2 regions of the Alteromonas fortis genome follow, and region 2 is predicted to be linked to the other one. Evidence: predicted binding sites of a transcription regulator. Region 2 holds the regulator's gene; the other holds the start of a gene.

Region 1 (9,343 bases), 3.1 Mb from region 2:
GCGAACAGCCAGATTTAGAAGCGTTAGCGGTAGACCCTAGAGATGCTAATGTCATCTATACCGTCACAGAAGACGCTACCCGTACTGGCGCCTTAAGCCCTCGTTGTGAAACCAAGTACGAAGATACAGGCTCTACGGACTACCCAACCCTATTGGTTAAATTAACTCGCAAGGACAATGGTGATGTTGAAATGTCAGACGTACGTCCAATACAATTTCCGAAAGAGTTCGAAGTAGGGAACTTCCCCAATGATGGCATTGAAGGCCTCACTATGGCAGAAGACGGCACTTTGTATTTGGCATTGGAAAAAGACAAAGCGGGACAGCCACGAGTCTTTACATTGTCTGTCGATAAAGACTTTTTCTCATCGAGCGATTTTGCGACCGTGAGCGAACCAGACCTACAGCTTCCTTCGTTTACCTCGGGAAATCACCCCATAAATGGCTTGGCTTTATATACGCACTCAACAGGCGCATCATATTTATTTGGCGCTGCAAGAAACGACAATGAATTATGGGTAATCGATACCACTGGCAACAAGCCAACAAAGCGCATTCCCATTATTTTTGATGTTGCCAGTGACCAGAGTTGTGAACAGTACACAATGGATAATTCATCAATGGAAGGGTTAGTCACTATTGATAGTACGCTATGGATAATTAACGATCCGTGGGAAAAGAATTACATGAAAAACGCGACATGTGAGGCGCATAAGACGCGTTATGAAGATTTAGCACCGTTACTGTTTCCGATAGAAATCAATGACGTTTGGTTTGATTAGCGTCTATCTACTCAAGATGACCTTCAAACCGAAAAAGGGTTGCTACCAAGCAACCCTTTCGTTTTAGCCAATCTGTAAACGCCGCTAAAAAAGCTGACTTTACTTATGCATCGCTGCGAAGGCGAGAAGCAAAAGTCTTTTTGAATTTTGCAAGCTTAGGTGCAACCACCATAGAGCAATACTGGTTCTGCGGATTGTTTTTGAAATAATCCTGATGATAGTCTTCGGCGTCATAGTAGTTATTCACGGCTACTATTTCAGTGACTACCGGGTCGGGCCAAATTTCTTCCTCTGTGATTTGTGCAATAATTTTTTCAGCTTCCGCTTTTTGAGCATCGTCGTGATAGAAGATTGCGCTGCGATACTGAGTACCCACATCATTACCCTGTCTGTTTAGCTGAGTAGGATCATGAAGCGCGAAGAAAATTTCTAAAATTTCACGGTAGCTGATGTTGTCTGCATCAAACGTTACTTGTACCACTTCTGCATGGCCAGTATTTCCCGTACATACCTCTTCATAGGTTGGATCGGCTTTTTCACCTCCAGCATAGCCAGAAATTGCTTTTTCTACGCCTTCGACAGTGTTGAACGCGGACTCGATACACCAGAAGCATCCGCCTGCTAAAGTGGCCACTTGTAAATTTGCCATAATAAAACCTCTCTTAATCTTTGCTTGTAGTGTGGGTGCCCCTAGGTCACAACACAAGTCATCCAAGCGTATTTTTTTATCGTATAAACGAATATTAAATAAGAATAACGTGCGACGGCTTGAAACGGTTTTAAACTGAACACGATAAGAGCGCTGATAGTGCAAGGCAAACGCGTTCTAATCTATATTTTTCCATGTTTGCATGGGCGAAACCGTCTTCGAGCGATAAGCGTCGTAAGTGGCAGAGGTAGGTAGAAGTGATTATTTTTTATGATGGTTATTGCCCTTTGTGCATAGCCGAAATGCGTCATCTACGCAAAAGAGACAAACATAACAAACTCACACTGGTCGACATTCAGGCCCCTGACTTTGCAAGTCGTTATCCAACCATGGATTGGCATGCGCTTAATGCCAGAATTCATGGCCTTCGCGAGGATGGCACCCTAATTACCGGACTTGATGTTACCCATGAAGCGTGGAAAGCAGTGGGTATGGGCTGGATCTATGCTCCGCTTCGCTGGCCTGTTATTCGTTATGCCGCCGATGCTTTCTACAATGTATTTGCAAAACATAGATATACCATTTCTTACCTTTTAACGGGTAAAAAGCGCCAGTGCGACCGCTGTGTACCGGGAGAGCCGAATGGAAAATAACGTACTTATAGTGGGCGCATCTGGCGGTATAGCGTCTGCGCTCATAGAACAATATCGCAGTGCAGGCGCAAAGGTGTTTGCAGTAAGTCGTGCAGCTGCATCTGAAAGCAACAACCTAGAGAATGTTTCGTATCATCAAATTTCTGAACAGAATGATAAGCACATTTGCGGTTTTGTAAAACAACTCGCTGAGCAAGACGTTGTGTTAAATACGGTAGTAATAACAACCGGTTTTTTGCATAACGAAAACGATGGTATTCACCCAGAAAAACGCTTAGAAGATGTCAGTGAGGAAGCCCTGACAGCGTACTTCGCGACAAATAGCATTATTCCCTCTATATGGCTTAAGCATTTAGTCAATGTTATGAGTAAAGAAGGGTCTACCCTTGTTTGCCTAAGCGCGAGAGTAGGGAGCATATCAGACAACGGGCTTGGCGGATGGTATGGCTACCGTGCATCGAAAGCCGCGCTCAATATGTTTGTTAAAACAGCATCGGTAGAGTACAAGCGCAGATTAAAAGATGTCATGCTGGTATGCTACCACCCAGGTACTGTTGATACAGGACTGTCAAAGCCATTCCAAAAAAATGTAGCCGCTAAAAAACTCTTTACACCAGAGTTTACCGCCAAACAGCTTGTTCACCACCTTTCAGCGCTTGATCGGGAGCAAGCTTGCCATTTTATTGACTGGAATGGTGAAGTGGTAACTTGGTGATACGGTCTATCATCGTTTCAGCAAGTTCAACATCAAGACTTTTTATTTCACTGCTGTTACCATGCTATTTTGGGAATGGTGCAGCGTATTGATACGCCCATAGAGGTAGCAATACAACGCGTTGACGCCACACGTGAGTCATAACAACAAACGCCATCCTAATAATAAATAATACCAGTTCGCTCGGCTTGATTCCGACGAGAATCAAGAACGAACAACAAGTACAAATTGTGAGTGCAAAAAAGTGATTGTTTTATACAAGGCTAATTTGTATGTCATAAGGCGTGACAAGCGAACTGTTATAACAATAACTCAACAAGAGGAATGGATATGAGCGGGGCCAGAGAACAGTTCGGATCGCGCATAGGTTTTATATTGGCTGCTGCAGGCTCTGCAGTGGGCATTGGTAATTTGGTGGGTTTCCCTGTCGGTGCAGCTAAAAACGGTGGTGGGGCTTTCCTTTTAATGTACGCCATTTTTGTTTTTGCCATTTGTTTACCGGTTATGCTGGCGGAGATGTCAGTGGGCCGCCATGCTAAAAAAGACCCATTAGGCGCATACAGCGCTATCAGTGGTAACGAAAAGAAGTGGAAACTTGCAGGCTGGTTTGCGATTGCCACGCCGTTTATGATTGCGGTTTTCTACATGGTTATTACTGTATGGCTTTTTGGCTATTTATTTGAAGCAGTTAGCGGAAACTTAGACAAACTAGCAGACCCCAATACCTTTGGGGTGTTTATTAATTCAGAGTCTATTTTCGTCTACATGGCTGCTGTTGTTGGTGTGGTTTACCTTATTCTTCAAGGTGGTGTAAAAGAGGGGATAGAAAAAGCGGCGAAGCTGCTTATGCCAGCACTTTTCGTAATGCTTATCGGCCTTGTTATCTTCGTACTAACCCGCGAAAATGCAATGGCTGGTGTTGAGTTTTATATTGTTCCTGATTTTTCAAAAATTACGGCGCAAGTGGTCAATGGCGCATTGTCACAAGCCTTTTTCTCACTATCGCTGGGTATGGGGATTCTTATCACCTACGGTAGTTACATCGATAAGCGTGCGGATGTACCAAGCGCAGCAAAGCTTGTTGCATTAACCGATACCGCTGTGGCTTTTACCGCTGGTTTAATGATTCTTCCTGCCATATTCTCTTTTAACCCAGATATCAACCCTGATGAGTTAAGTGAATCGTCTGTAGGTATGATTTTTACTTATCTGCCTAGTATCTTCTTAGCACTACAAGACTCCATAGGCTATATGGGCGCTTCGATAGTCGCGAGCCTGTTTTTCCTACTCGTGTTCTTTGCGGCAATTACGTCTCTAGTGTCTATTTTTGAAGTACCAGTCGCAGCACTAATGGACGAAAAAGGCGTGAGCCGTAAATGGGCGTTAGGCTCTTTAGGTAGCATTATGATTGTGCTGGCAATTCTAAGTGCATTGTCGTTTGGTAAAGTTGATATGCTGACGTCATTTATGCACTACGCAGGCGCAGATAAATCGCTGTTTGACGTAATTTACGATGTATTCTACGACACTATTTTGCCGTTAAACGGCTTGCTAATTTGCTTGTTCGTTATTTATCGCTGGAAGAGTGCTAATTTTAATGCTTCTTTGGAAGAAGGCAGCAGCGGCTATAAAGGCAGCTGGTTTGAAAAGTATGTGGATGTTTCGTTGAAAACCTTTATTCCGCTAATTCTACTTGTGATTTTTGTAAACACGGTGGCGGTGAAATACTTTGGTGTAAGCCTGTTCGGTTAAGCATGTTCACCATACAAAACTAATGTATTTGCTGTGTGCTAGCAGTAAATTCGGATAAAAAAACGGCAAGCCTGAGGCTTGCCGTTTTTGTTTCTTTTAGCGATTAGCCCTTAATTCATGGCTTTTTGACAACTTATTGGCGAATACACCTCAATGAATCTACAACCGTCTTAGCGAGCCAAGTAAACATACAAGCATAAGCCTTAAAACATGCTATAGGGGTCACCATAGGTAGGCGAGATGTTAAGCCTTTCCCAACTTTGCGTAGCGTCGATAACCTTGCCGCCAGGTTGAGCTTCTGTATCAGAAAAGTGTGGTGTGTCTATACCCATCGCGTTAGCTGCATCTACATAATAAATACCGCGCTTAGGGTGAGATAAACTGCAAAGGTGTATAACGTCGTTTAGCGGCTTGTCGCAAATAATCGAGGTTAACGCAGACACAATGTCGTGCACATGGACAAGGTTAATTCGTTTATTTCCTGCATCCAACTGTCTTCCACTTAATGAACGAGCTGGGTGACGATCTGGACCTACTAAACCCGCTAAGCGAACAATACTGATATTAGTTTGGTCTCGCTTAGACATTAAATGGTTTTCAATAGTCACGTGGGCTTTCGCCGACGCAGTTTGTGGGTTCGTGTCACTTTGTTCCGTAAGGACGTTATTCGTGTCATCGCCGTAAACCGATGTGGTACTGATAAAAATAATGTGCGCGACGTTTGCGCTTAGTGCAGCATCAATAAGTCGCAGCATATTTTCAGTAAATGATTCGAGGTTGGTGTTTCTTCTACCAGGGGGAATATTTAACAATAACGTCGCGTTTTGTAAGTGGCTACATAGTACTGATGTATCATCGCCCAGTGCATATTCTATGGCGGTGACACCTTGTTTCTTTAACGCGAGGCGTTTCTGTTGGCTTCGAGTAGTGCCTATAATATTGACCTTACCTGCCAGTGCGTTGCCTACATAGCCGGCTAACCAGCCATAGCCACTAATTACTACATTCTGAGTCATCGATTAAATTCCCCTTTTGTTTAGGGCTTAAGAGTACATCAATCGGGGTGCGGATGTCGTTAATATGCCTACCATTAACTGAAAAAGCAGAAATCTGAAAGAGGTGAAATATTCAAAAGTTAAATAGCGACCGGTATAAAAACTAAAAACCGACTGGTTTTTCAGTCGGTTTTCAAAATAAGTGATACAGAAAGGTAAGTAGTTTGTTGTAGCGGGTTTAGTTCGTGAGATTACTCGACTACATTTTCATTTCTTCGTTGTGGCCGTGTTGCTCATGGTGATCTCTGTGATCAATATCCAGCAGGTTCAAGTCATCAAGCCCTGATATAGATGCCTGCATCTTACCTTCGGCATAGTCGGCTTTCTTCAGCACTTTACACAAAGCCTCGCCTTTTTCTTCCAGCAAAGCGGCTTGGCTTTCCAAGCGATATTCTAAATCTTCACCCCAGCGCTCCATCTTTTGTTCAAACTCAGACATATCACCCCCTTCCCACAGCATTTGTGTGCCAACCGCGATAAGAATCCGGCCCATAGATTCACTGATCAAAGATTCAATTTGTGTTTCAAACTCTTGCTCCCAGCTCTCGTCAAACCAGCCTGGCTCGTCAAATTTCGTTGAATCTACGCGAATATTGCCCGCGTCATCATAAAATGAGGTGTTTAATTTAGTTTCTAGTGAGTTGAACAATTCATTGAAATCATCACCCATTTGGTCACCGCCCAGCAGTTCAGTAAACACTTCAGTCACTGCTACGTTGGCAATTTGCAGTCCTTCACTGGCAATGGTAAGAGTCATAGGAATAGCAATATCAATGTTGTTGTAGTATTCACTTACCCATCGTTGCTGTTCTCTGTCTAGCGAAACTGACTCGCCATTAATGGTCATATTGTGTTGAGCATCAATGGTCATTACTGAACCATTGTCCATCTGAACCGTGAGGTCGCCTTGGTAATACTGAATATGGCCATCTAGCTCCATGTCGCAACTGTTGTTCTGAAAGCTTGTGTCATGCGCGAATGCGTGGCCACTTATCAAAGCACTGGTAACGGCAACAGAAAGTAGTAGTTTGTTAGACATTGTTCATTCCTTAATTTAGGTGTAACACATTAACTTTGTTCTAAACGCTGCGATGGGGTGTAGGATCACTATCAAATAAACACTAGCGTTATTCGCTGATATATCTTTACTATCTTTACTGTCTTTACTAGAGCAATGGCCTTGCCAAAATTTAAAGTTAATATTTTTCAGTGGGTTAGGTTTTGAGAGCGGTTTTTTAGAGCAATTTTAAATTCACTATTTAGTGAAATTGCTAATTAATTAGTAGTTTTGACTAAGATCAATTAATACCAATAGCGATACATTTAAGCCAATCCAAGCATGGTTAAATCTTATTTATTGGTGCATAATACCGCCAATATTTTTAAGGGGTTATCACAATGGCTGATTGGATTAATGCAATTATGTTTGGTGTTGCGCTAATTGCCTTTACGCTAGGGCTAAGCAGCATCGTTATGGGCTTTATGACTGCTAAAGCAGGTGCTGAAGGTATGCAGGAAAAAATCGAGTATGGTTTTTTTGGCGTTACTGGTTTAGTACTTTGCTTACTGATGGCCTACGCACTGGCTTAAGCGATAAGCATTATGAAAAAACCGGCTATTACAGCCGGTTTTTTTTCGCCCTTAAACAACAGTGATGTAAGTTCTACTAGCCGTTGTCATTGCGGCTGTGTTCGCTTTTGTCCTGCGCTTCTCTTGGCGCCCTTACTTATCTTGGTGTATTGGCACTTTCGTCATCAATACGGTGTTGAGCAGGTTCCTGTCGGGCATCGTTTCCTTCAGAGCTGTTAAACACGCTATGTTCACGATGGGCAAGCAAGGATAAGTGCCCATCACGTTGATAAGCGCGTAAGTCGAACAGGTCTAGCATGGCCATGACATGGTCAAAAATATCTGCCTGAACTTTCTCGTATTTAACCCAGTCTTTTTGAATACTAAAGCAGTATATTTCTAACGGTAAACCAAGCTCATTAGGCGGCAACTGCCTAACCATAAGAGTCAGTTCTTGGTTAATATCTGGGTGTTTACGTATATAAGCCTCTAGATACGCCCTAAAAGTACCAATGTTGGTAAGGCGACGGTTGTTCAACAGATCCGATTCATCAATAGAATAATCTCTGTGATAGGCACGAAGCTCGTTCTTCTTTTTCTCGACATACTCATTGATGTAACGAATTTTCGAAAAGCGCTCTAGCATGTCGTTGTCGCAAAGCTTGATAGAGTGCACATCGATATATATTGCGCGCTTAATTCTACGACCACCAGACTCCTGCATGCCCCGCCAATTTTTTACCGCTTCAGTGGTAAGGCTATATGTCGGTAACGTGGAGATGGTCTTGTCCCAGTTTTGCACTTTAACGTTGGTCAGGCCTATCTCGAGTATTTCCCCATCTACTTCATACTTAGGCATGGCAATCCAATCGCCCGTATTAAACATGCGGTTGGCGGCTATTTGAATGCCGGCAACAAAGCCTAGAATGGTGTCTCTGAAGATGAGTAGTAAAACAGCTGCAATGGCGGTTAAGCCAGACACAATAAGCAGTGGGCTTCTATCTACAATCAAAGAAATACTAAGTAGTATCGTAATGATCGCGAAGGCCAGTTTCGTTACTTGAATGAAGCCTGTAATAGGGGCGCGCCGAGATAGGGCAGAAGCATTATAGACATCTTCTACTGTACTTAGCATGGCATACAAAGCTAATAGCCCACTATACAGCATGTAAAGTTGTGCACTCTTTATCATCATTCCGTGTATGACAGCTTCATCGTCAATGAGAACGGGGGTGGTAACGTAAATAAAGAGAGCTGGGAAGAGATGCATTAAACGCCTAAAGAAGCCGTGTTCTTGTAGCGCGTTATCCCACTTATTATTCGACTTATATACCCAGTTGGCTATTTGAGGGCGCACTAGCAGGCGCGCAACCACGTAGATAAGGATTGCTACGAATAGTATAGAGCCTAGAGCAAGCAAATTGTAAAGCGGATCTTCAGTGGTTAAATTAGGAAAAACGTCTTTAACCAAATGAATGAAATGATCGCGTACTGAAGCACTGACTTCCATTATTTACGACTCCAACAATTTCTTTATACGGTTGTCTTTATTTTCCCACAGACCATTTAACCAGTTTTGGAAATAAAGACGAAACTCAGACTCAGTGCGTTCTGATTCTTGTTGTAGCTCTGGCACTGGGGTAACGTTTACGTCGATAACGATTTTTGTCATCTGTCCGCTTAGCATTGCCATCATGGGGTGACGTTTATTTTCAGGGTAAAGTAGCGAGATATCTAGCACGTTAGTAAATAGCTCACCCATAGCTGAAAGCGTGAAAGAAACCCCGCCCGCTTTTGGTGGCAGTAAGTTTTCGTAAGGGCTTTGCTTAGATAAATGCTTTTGCGTTGTGAAGCGCGTTCCTTCCACAAAGTTGATGACGGTAGTAGGAACCGTTCTAAACTTTTCACAATACGCTTTAGTGGTTTCTAAGTCCTTGCCTTTCTTGTCTGGATTTTTTTCCAAATATGCGCGGGTATATCTATGCATAAAGGGCATGTCGAGCGCCCAAGCGCCTAACCCAACAAAGGGTAACCAGATGAGCTCTTTCTTAAGAAAGAACTTAGGCGCGGGAATGCGGTGTGTGGCAAATTCAATAAGTAGAATAATATCTAGATAACTTAGGTGATTAGCGATAATTAGATACCAACTGTTTTTTGAAAGCTCACCA
Region 2 (9,343 bases):
CACTGGTTATGGGTGATGCCCTTGCGGTAGCCCTGCTCGACCAAAAAGGTTTCACTTCAGACGACTTTGCACTGTCGCACCCCGGCGGTAGCTTAGGTAGAAAACTATTGCTTAAAGTGAGTGATATCATGCTAAGTGGCAGCGATATCCCACTAGTAAATTTAAATGCAACTGTTGCTGATGCACTTTTGGAAATTTCCAAAAAGGGCTTAGGCATGACTGGTGTTATCGCTCCCGATGGTTCGTTAACAGGCGTATTTACTGATGGTGATTTACGCCGAATACTTGATGCCCGTATAGATGTGCATAGTGCGACAGTAGAAGATGTAATGACCAAAGGCGGCAAAACAACCACAGCAGAGCAGCTAGCTGTAGAAGCCCTAAACCTAATGGAAACCTATAACATAACTGCTTTAATGGTTACCGATGAAAAGCGCAAACCTGTCGGAGCCTTCAACATGCATATGCTTTTGAAAGCGGGAGTACTCTAAATGACGACAACTCTATACACCGATTTAGACCAGGCACTTTTTGAGCAGTTGGCAAATATTAAACTACTGGTTTGTGACGTGGATGGCGTATTTTCAGACGGTCGCATTTACTTAGGCAACGACGGTGAAGAACTTAAAGCTTTTCACACCCGAGACGGATATGGCGTGAAAGCCTTAGTAAGTAATGGTGTTAACGTCGCCGTTATAACAGGGCGTCGCTCAGCAATTGTAGAAAACAGAATGAAGGCGCTAAATGTGGCGCACATTATTCAGGGTGAAGAAAACAAAGCTGACGCGCTTGACGAGTTAATGAAAGGCCTTGGGTTAAACTCAAGCCAAGTTGCCGCCGTAGGTGATGATATGCCCGATACCGGAATGTATCAGCACGTAGCGGTAAAAATTGCGGTTGCCGATGCTCACCCTTTTGTTGCAAAACAAGCGAACTGGATCACCACACTTCCAGGTGGATTTGGTGCGGTTCGAGAAATATCGGATACCATTTTGCAGGCTAAAGGCGTTGCAAGTGACATTTTCGGAGCTAGTGTATGAGCCAGTTTGGCTTTAATCGCTTAGGTTTAAGTATATCGGCGCTATTTATCTTAGCGATGCTAATGTACATCCCAACGTGGATGGAAGAGCAGCCTGAAACTCAAGGTAGTAGCGAAAATGATGCGCTCAAACCTGCCTACAAGGCAAAAAACTTAACTACGACCTTGTACAACCAAGACGGTGAGTTAAATCACAAAGTCTTTGCAGAGTCGATGGAGCACTACGACCAATTAGGCTTTGTTTTATTCCAGCAGCCTAAATATACCCTTTATACAGAAAGTGCTTCATCACCTTGGGTTGTAACTGCCGAGGAAGGAACGCTATATAACAATGAATTAATTCAGCTTGAAGATAGCGTTGTTATCGAAAATCAAACCAGCGATGATTTTGTTAAAAGTTTATCCACGGAATACATACAGATAAATTTAGACACGAAACAAATGACATCTGATCAACCCGTTGAGATACTGGGCACGCAGTACCGTATTATAAGCAATGGGTTTAACGCGAATTTACGCACACAAGAATACGAGCTTTTAGATCATGTACAAACGACTTACTCCCCTAGCAACTAGCCTTCTACTTGCCATCGCTAGCGGTGCGGTAACAGCCAGTGAAGAAGATTTTTCACAACCCATTAAGATAGGGTCAAACACCCAGTTTATTGATGGTAAAAACAAAACAGCTCTGTACAAGGAAGATGTACTTATTACCCAAGGTTCACTACTAATCGAAGCTGATGAAGTAGAAGTAATAGCTACAGATGGCAGCGGCCGTGAAATATTTATCGCTCGTGGCAACCCTGCAAGCTATTCTCAATCACTAGAAGACGGTACACCGGTATCAGCGAAAGCTAATGAAATTCGCTATGAAGTAATTAATCGCACTATTTCTCTGGCGGGTAATGCTGAGCTACAGCAAGATACCAGTAAAGTGCAAGGTGATAAGATTACGTTCGATATGATTACTGAACAATTGCTTGCAACGGGTGGCGCCGGTGAAGATGGTGAAGGTCGTGTAACCACAGTGTTTACCCCTGACACCATTCGTAAAACATCGTCTAAGAAAGACAACGAGGACAATGAATAGCAATGGCAACTTTGAGCGCTAAAAACCTTGCTAAATCGTATAAATCGCGACAGGTTGTTCGCGACGTAAGCCTTTCAGTGTCTACCGGTCAAATTGTTGGTCTTCTCGGCCCTAATGGAGCTGGTAAGACCACTACTTTTTACATGATTGTAGGTTTGGTCAACTTAGACAAAGGCAAGATCGAAATTGATGATAATGAGCTTACTCACCAGCCAATGCATGAGCGCGCACGCCGCGGTATAGGCTACCTCCCGCAAGAGGCATCAATATTTAGAAAGCTTACGGTACATGAAAATATCATGGCCATTTTGCAAACCCGTAAAGATTTAAATTCACAACAGCAAGAAGAAGAAGCAGATGCCCTACTTGATGAATTTAATATCAACCATATACGTAATAGTACGGGGATGAGTTTGTCAGGGGGAGAACGGCGTCGCGTAGAGATTGCACGAGCTCTGGCAGCAAAACCACAGTTTATTTTGTTAGACGAACCATTTGCCGGTGTTGATCCAATATCAGTTAATGATATAAAGAAGATAATACAGCATCTGCGAGATAGGGGTATTGGTATCCTTATCACGGACCATAACGTACGCGAAACATTGGATGTTTGCGAAAAAGCGTACATTGTGAGTCATGGCGAGCTTATTGCGCAAGGAACTGCGGAACAGGTTTTAAGTAATCAAAAAGTAAGGGACGTATACCTAGGCGAACAATTCAGGCTATAGTTAGTGTAACCGAATTGTCACTTTTCAGTTTCGCTCTGGTATATTTAATTTAGAGCATTTAAATAAGACGTAGATGAAACCATCTTTACAGCTAAAATTTAGCCAACAACTTACCATGACACCTCAGCTGCAGCAGGCCATTAAGCTGCTGCAGCTTTCTACGCTTGATCTTCAGCAAGAGATTCAAGAAGCGCTCGACTCTAATCCGCTTTTAGAAGTGGAAGAAGGTAACGACGAGCCACAAGTAGAAAAGAACAATGTCGATAGTGACGATAGCGCTGCTGAAGCGACAGCTTCTGCATCAAGCGACACGCTAGAAGCAGGAGATGCACTGGAGAAGAATGACCTTCCCGATGAGCTACCTATCGACAGCACTTGGGATGAGTATTATTCCGCTTCTTCTGCGCCTGCACCTGGTCCATCTAATGATGATGAACAAATCTTTCAAGGTGAAACCACTGAAGACATCCAAGAGCACTTGCTTTGGCAAATGCGCCTCACTCATTTTTCGGATACTGACCGCGCCATTGCTACTGCAATCATCGATTCGATTGACGAATCAGGTTATTTGACCGTTACTCTTGACGATATCTTAGAAGCGGTCAACGATGATGATCTTGAAGAGCCTATCGAAATGGACGAAATAGAATGTGTACTTAAGCGCATTCAAATGTTCGACCCCATTGGTTCAGGTTCTCGTACCCCTCAAGAATGTCTTATGGTGCAATTGCGCCAGTTTTCAGAAGACACGCCGTGGCTTTCTGAAGCGAAGCAGCTTATTGAGGAATATTCAGATTTACTGAGCAGTAAAGACTACCGCACCCTAATGCGTAAGAGCCGATTAAAAGAAGATCAGCTGCGCGAAGCAATGCGTTTACTTCAAACCTTGAATCCTCGCCCAGGTAGTGCTTTAGTTACTAAAGAGCCTGAGTACGTTATTCCTGATGTCTCAGTAACCAAGAAAAATGGCCGTTGGGTGGTTGAGCTGAACCCCGACAGTCTGCCGAAATTAAGCGTAAATCAACAGTACGCAGCAATGAGTCGCCGTGCTAAGAACAGTAGCGATTCACAATTCATCCGCTCACACATGCAAGAGGCCAAGTGGTTCATAAAGAGCCTTGAATCTCGTAACGATACCTTAATGAAGGTCGCAAATTGTATTGTGCAGCAGCAAATGGGCTTTTTTGAGCACGGCCCGGAAATGATGAAACCAATGGTGCTAAATGATGTCGCAGAAATGGTAGATATGCACGAATCGACTATTTCCCGTGTGACAACGCAAAAGTATATGCATACGCCTCGTGGTATCTTCGAATTGAAGTATTTCTTCTCAAGCCACGTAGCAACTGAGTCAGGTGGTGAATGTTCATCTACAGCGATTCGTGCATTGATCAAGAAGTTAGTGGCTGCGGAAAATCCTAGCAAGCCGCTAAGTGATAGCAAGATTGCTTCGTTGTTGGCAGAGCAAGGCATAAAAGTCGCTCGGCGAACAATAGCAAAATATCGGGAATCGTTATCGATCCCACCGTCGAACCAACGCAAAAGCCTTATTTAACTAGGCTTAAATATATAAGGAAGACGAAATATGCAAATCAACCTCACTGGTCATCATGTCGAAATCACCGACTCTTTGCGTAATTATGTCGATACGAAGTTCAGCAAACTTGAACGTCACTTTGATCACATTTCTAATGTGCATGTCATCCTGAACGTTGAAAAATTAAATCAAAAAGCCGAAGCGACTGTTCATTTAAGTGGCGCTGAAGTATTCGCATCCTCAGAAAATACCGACATGTATGCGGCGATTGACAGCATGGTTGATAAACTCGACCGGCAGGTAATCAAGCATAAGGAAAAACTGAAAAAACATTAGTAGTTAATTAAGTATGGATATACAAGCCATCGTAAGTCTGGACCGCACCGAGTGTGCGGTTCAGTGTAATAGTAAAAAGCGAATTCTTGAGATCATCGCTGATATCGCTGCCAAGCAAAATGATAACATCGACCAGGCAACGGTTTTAAATAGCTTAATGGCTCGAGAACGTATGGGTAGCACGGGTATTGGCAACGGCATAGCACTGCCTCACGGTCGCCTGGCTGGCCTTGAGAAGGTAATAGCAATTGTTGTAACAAGCACACCAGCTATCAACTTTGATGCCCTAGATGAAAAGCCCGTAGACATATTTTTTGCGCTACTCGTTCCCGAAGAGCAAACCGAAGGACACCTTCAAACACTGGCTACCGTAGCAGGTAAGCTCAGTGACAAAGAAACAATTAAAACAATACGCCGTGCAACAACCAGCGACGAGATTATTTCTGCATTAAGTTAAGCCATAAGAGCCTATACATTATAGATAGGCGCTTTATTCAACAACGCGTATGTGATGAAACCAGAATATAAGGGAGAGTTTAGGTGAAGCTGATCATAATCAGTGGTCGTTCAGGGTCTGGTAAGTCTGTCGCACTTCGCGCTTTGGAAGACTTAGGTTATTACTGTGTTGATAATATCCCAGTAAATTTGCTTCCCACCCTCACCCATACTGTTGTTGATGAATACGACCAAGTTGCAGTAAGTATCGACGTAAGGAATCTTCCCAAAAATCCAGATGACTTGGTAGAGATTCTAGATTATCTGCCTTCTTCTTGGTCGATGACTATAGTGTACATTGACGCAAGCGATGACGTACTGGTCAAGCGGTTTAGCGAAACTCGCCGTCTTCATCCTTTAGCTAAACTAAATAAGTCTCTATCAGAAGCTATCAGAGCAGAATCTGCGCTCCTTGCTCCTATTGCTGAACGCGCAGATTTATATTTAGACACAGATAAGCTTACCATTCACCAACTGGCAGAGTTAATTCGAGAGCGTATCCTGGGTAAGAAAAGCTCACGCCTTGTGCTTGTGTTTGAGTCGTTTGGCTTTAAACATGGCATTCCTAAAGACGCAGATTATGTTTTTGATGCGCGCTTCCTTCCCAACCCTCATTGGGAACCTGACCTTAGACACCTTACTGGGTTAGATGCCCCCGTGGAGGTATTTTTAGGCTCACAACCTGTAGTAACCAAATTTATCTGGCAGATACAGAACTTAATGACCACATGGCTTCCTCACCTAGAGCGCAACAATAGAAGCTATGTAACGGTAGCGATTGGTTGCACTGGCGGCCAGCACCGCTCTGTCTATATTGCCCAAACCTTGTCGAAAACCTTCAGTGAAATACATCCTGATGTTCAAATTCGTCACCGAGAGCTTAACCAGTAATGACTATTCAAAAAACGCTTACTATCGTTAATAAACTAGGTTTACACGCTAGAGCAGCCACGCAATTGGTTAAGCTTGCTAATCAATTTGATGCCAAAATCATTTTGAAAAAAGGTGATAAAGAAGCCGATGCAAGTAGCGTTTTAGGCTTGATGATGCTGGAAAGTCATCAGGGCGAACAGGTAGATGTTATTGTCGATGGTGATGACGCGGTCGATGCACTTGCTGCTATTGAAGAACTTATCGAGGGCAGATTTAACGAAGACGAATAGTCTCAACACGCTTCACTCTTGACGAATTAATCAACAGCTAACTTAGTAATTCCAAATTCTTGCGTAAAAGCCACGCAATTATCATGACAGACTTAATATAATTGCGATATTCTACGCACACTTAGGCTAAAACAGTCTCTATTTTTCCATCTCAGCATAGTAGGAATAACGCCTTATGGCAGAAGCGCTTGTTTCTAAATACGTACAAACCCAATTACGTGCACTCAACGCAGCGTTAATAAACGGTCAGTTTGTATCTGTACGTAAGCTTCTGCTTGAACTTCCTCCTTCAGACGTTGCGCATATTCTTGAGTCTAGTCCAAGCAGGACCCGTGATGAGTTGTGGGAGTTAATTGATAGCGATTTTCACGGCGACATTTTAGAAGAACTGTCTGACGATGTTCGAAACGGTATTATAACAAAGATGCTCCCCGCCAACGTGGTTGACGCACTTGAAGAGATGGATACCGATGATTTAGCAGAAACGCTGAGTAGTCTTCCTGAACCTGTGTTGGCAGACATTCTCGATTCAATGGATGCCCAAGACCGCGTACGTGCAGAGCAAGCACTGTCTTACGGTGAAGAAACCGCTGGTTTCATCATGAACACCGACACCATTACCTTGCGTCCTGATGTCACCATTGATGTGGTTCTACGTTACATTCGTTTAAAAGGTGAGTTACCAGAAAATACAGACACCTTCTATGTAGTAAATAGGACCGACAACCTAGTTGGTATTGTTCCGGTTACCCGTTTACTTACCGCAGATACCGACGACAAAGTGTCTGATGTTATGGATGAGGAATCTGAAGCGATTCCTGTGAATATGCCAGACGATGAAGTTGCTAGCCTTTTCGAGCGATATAACTGGCTTTCAGCGCCCGTAGTTGATGAGAATCATCGCTTAGTGGGCCGAATTACCATTGACGACGTGGTTGATATTATTCGTGAAGACGCCGAGCACTCAATGATGAGTATGGCGGGTCTTGATGACGACGAAGATACCTTTGCACCGGTTATGCAAAGTACCAAACGACGCTCGGTGTGGCTGGCGGTAAACTTGGTGACGGCGCTAATGGCCGCCATGGTGAGCGACTTATTCGAAGCAACACTCAGCCAACTGGCTGTGTTAGCTATATTAAATACCATTGTTCCCAGTATGGGCGGTGTAGCGGGTAACCAAACGCTGACCCTTGTTATTCGTGGTATGGCACTAGGCCATGTTAACGCAAGTAACTCACGATGGCTTATCAGTAAAGAGATATCCATCGGCTTTTTAAACGGTGCCATTTGGGCGGTGCTTATTGCCTCAGTCATTGCGTTATGGAAACAAGATTACATGCTCGGCGTAATTATTGCCTTTGCCATGATGGTAAATATGATTGCAGCTGCCTTAGCGGGTGCAACCTTACCTATGATCATGAAGCGTCTTAAGATAGACCCTGCCTTAGCAGGCAGTGTTATCTTAACTACGATAACTGATGTAGTGGGTATTTTTGCGTTCTTAGGTACTGCGACGCTGTTTTTAATTTAAGTCGGTGAAGATTACAAGATTACTTTGCTCCTACGGCTCAAGTAATTTTTTAAACTATATCGTTCAGGCGCTTAACGCCTTGGCTGTATACCCATTTACATTCAGTTTGTATCCGACGCCCCATACGGTTTGTACTAGCTGCCCACCATTTTCAATACTGTTAACCTTGTCAAGTTTAGAGCGAAGACGATTAATATGTGTGTTTACCGTATGCTCATAACCTTCATGGTTATAACCCCAAACCTCGCTAAGTAGCTGATTGCGGGAGAACACTTGATTGGGGTGACGACAGAAATAATTCAACAAGGTGAATTCGCGTGCCGTTAGTGCCAGTATTTGACCATTGATCGTCACGCTGTGATAACGCTGATCTACCCTAAGCGGGCCAATTTCGATGCGATATTCGCTACCATCGTTAGATCGCAAGGCTTCTTGGATGGGCATACTTCTTCGCATATGGGAACGAATACGTGCTGAAAACATACGCTCGTCAAACGTTCCTGTAAGGAAGTCATCGACACCTGCTTCATAGTAATTAGCCTCATCGACTGTATCCTCAGTCGTATCAGTTCTCGGCATATCACTTTCAACGGCCACCACCCAGCTCTCAGGGTTAGCTTCTACTAAACGTCTAATACGCTGCAGGCACATAGTATTACTGTGCGATTCGACAATAATAAGTGAATACTGCTGCGCCTTAAGCAAAGACTCTGCGGATTGAAAATTAGAGACTGTGTCGTAAAGAAAGCTATGCTTACTTAAGCATTGCGATATATTTTGTTGAAACTTATTTCCAGTGTAGATGATAAGGATCATATCTCGCTCCTAATTCGCCAATAAAAAGAAAGACCCGACCCTTCGTGTTTTTATTTCACATTAATAACAATTTTTTGACTGATAAATAAGCACTAAAAATTTCTAACAATATTGTTATTTATCGATACAAATCTGTGTGTTTTTTGTGATAGTTCTGTGATGAATTAAAAATTTTACTGCCCTAGATTTTTATGCGATTTAAGCCATAAACAAGGACAATAAAATGAAATTCACTAAACTTGCTAGCGCTACCCTACTGTCGCTCGCAACAATTTCAGTAAGCCAAGCCGTTACATTAGATGTTGAAATTACTAACTTAACCCAAGCGCAAAGCTTTACGCCGCGGCTAGTTATTGCGCACGATGACACCGTTGACGCTTTTGAAGTGGGACAGCCAGCTTCATCGGCTCTAGCGTGGCTTGCTGAAGCGGGTGTTATTGATGATGAACAAAACGCTGACTCAAGCGGAGCTAACTTTGAGGCGGTATTGGGTCCTGTCGATACAGACAATGGTTCAAATACATGGCATCGTTTTGGCGGCCTTCTAGCCCCGAAAGCAACATTAAGTTATCCCTTCGACACAATGGACAAGCCTTATCTTTCAC

Evidence for each region. The regulator sigma-54, encoded in region 2, starts transcription at its own class of promoters, with help from an activator protein. The targets are predictions, from matches to a motif close to GTTGGCACGNNNNTNGNNT.
Region 1: the regulator sigma-54 is predicted to act here: its motif matches at 6,776-6,794, upstream of PCAR9_RS16740 (DUF2884 family protein).

What each region holds. Positions count from the first base shown of each region.
Region 1 covers NZ_LR812090.1:3,898,600-3,907,942, reverse strand. The annotation lists gene PCAR9_RS16770 (hypothetical protein) at 1-782, shown strand, start outside; gene msrA (peptide-methionine (S)-S-oxide reductase MsrA) at 886-1,431, opposite strand; gene PCAR9_RS16760 (thiol-disulfide oxidoreductase DCC family protein) at 1,689-2,084, shown strand; gene PCAR9_RS16755 (SDR family NAD(P)-dependent oxidoreductase) at 2,074-2,799, shown strand; gene PCAR9_RS16750 (sodium-dependent transporter) at 3,130-4,551, shown strand; gene PCAR9_RS16745 (NAD-dependent epimerase/dehydratase family protein) at 4,755-5,567, opposite strand; gene PCAR9_RS16740 (DUF2884 family protein) at 5,806-6,645, opposite strand; gene PCAR9_RS16735 (hypothetical protein) at 7,005-7,196, shown strand; gene PCAR9_RS16730 (mechanosensitive ion channel family protein) at 7,333-8,685, opposite strand; gene yihG (1-acylglycerol-3-phosphate O-acyltransferase, YihG family) at 8,689-9,343, opposite strand, start outside.
Region 2 covers NZ_LR812090.1:806,378-815,720, reverse strand. The annotation lists gene PCAR9_RS03640 (KpsF/GutQ family sugar-phosphate isomerase) at 1-491, shown strand, start outside; gene kdsC (3-deoxy-manno-octulosonate-8-phosphatase KdsC) at 492-1,040, shown strand; gene lptC (LPS export ABC transporter periplasmic protein LptC) at 1,037-1,615, shown strand; gene lptA (lipopolysaccharide transport periplasmic protein LptA) at 1,584-2,129, shown strand; gene lptB (LPS export ABC transporter ATP-binding protein) at 2,132-2,857, shown strand; gene PCAR9_RS03615 (RNA polymerase factor sigma-54) at 2,931-4,412, shown strand; gene hpf (ribosome hibernation promoting factor) at 4,443-4,730, shown strand; gene ptsN (PTS IIA-like nitrogen regulatory protein PtsN) at 4,744-5,187, shown strand; gene rapZ (RNase adapter RapZ) at 5,271-6,116, shown strand; gene PCAR9_RS03595 (HPr family phosphocarrier protein) at 6,116-6,388, shown strand; gene mgtE (magnesium transporter) at 6,564-7,922, shown strand; gene PCAR9_RS03585 (response regulator transcription factor) at 7,986-8,738, opposite strand; gene PCAR9_RS03580 (spondin domain-containing protein) at 8,962-9,343, shown strand, end outside.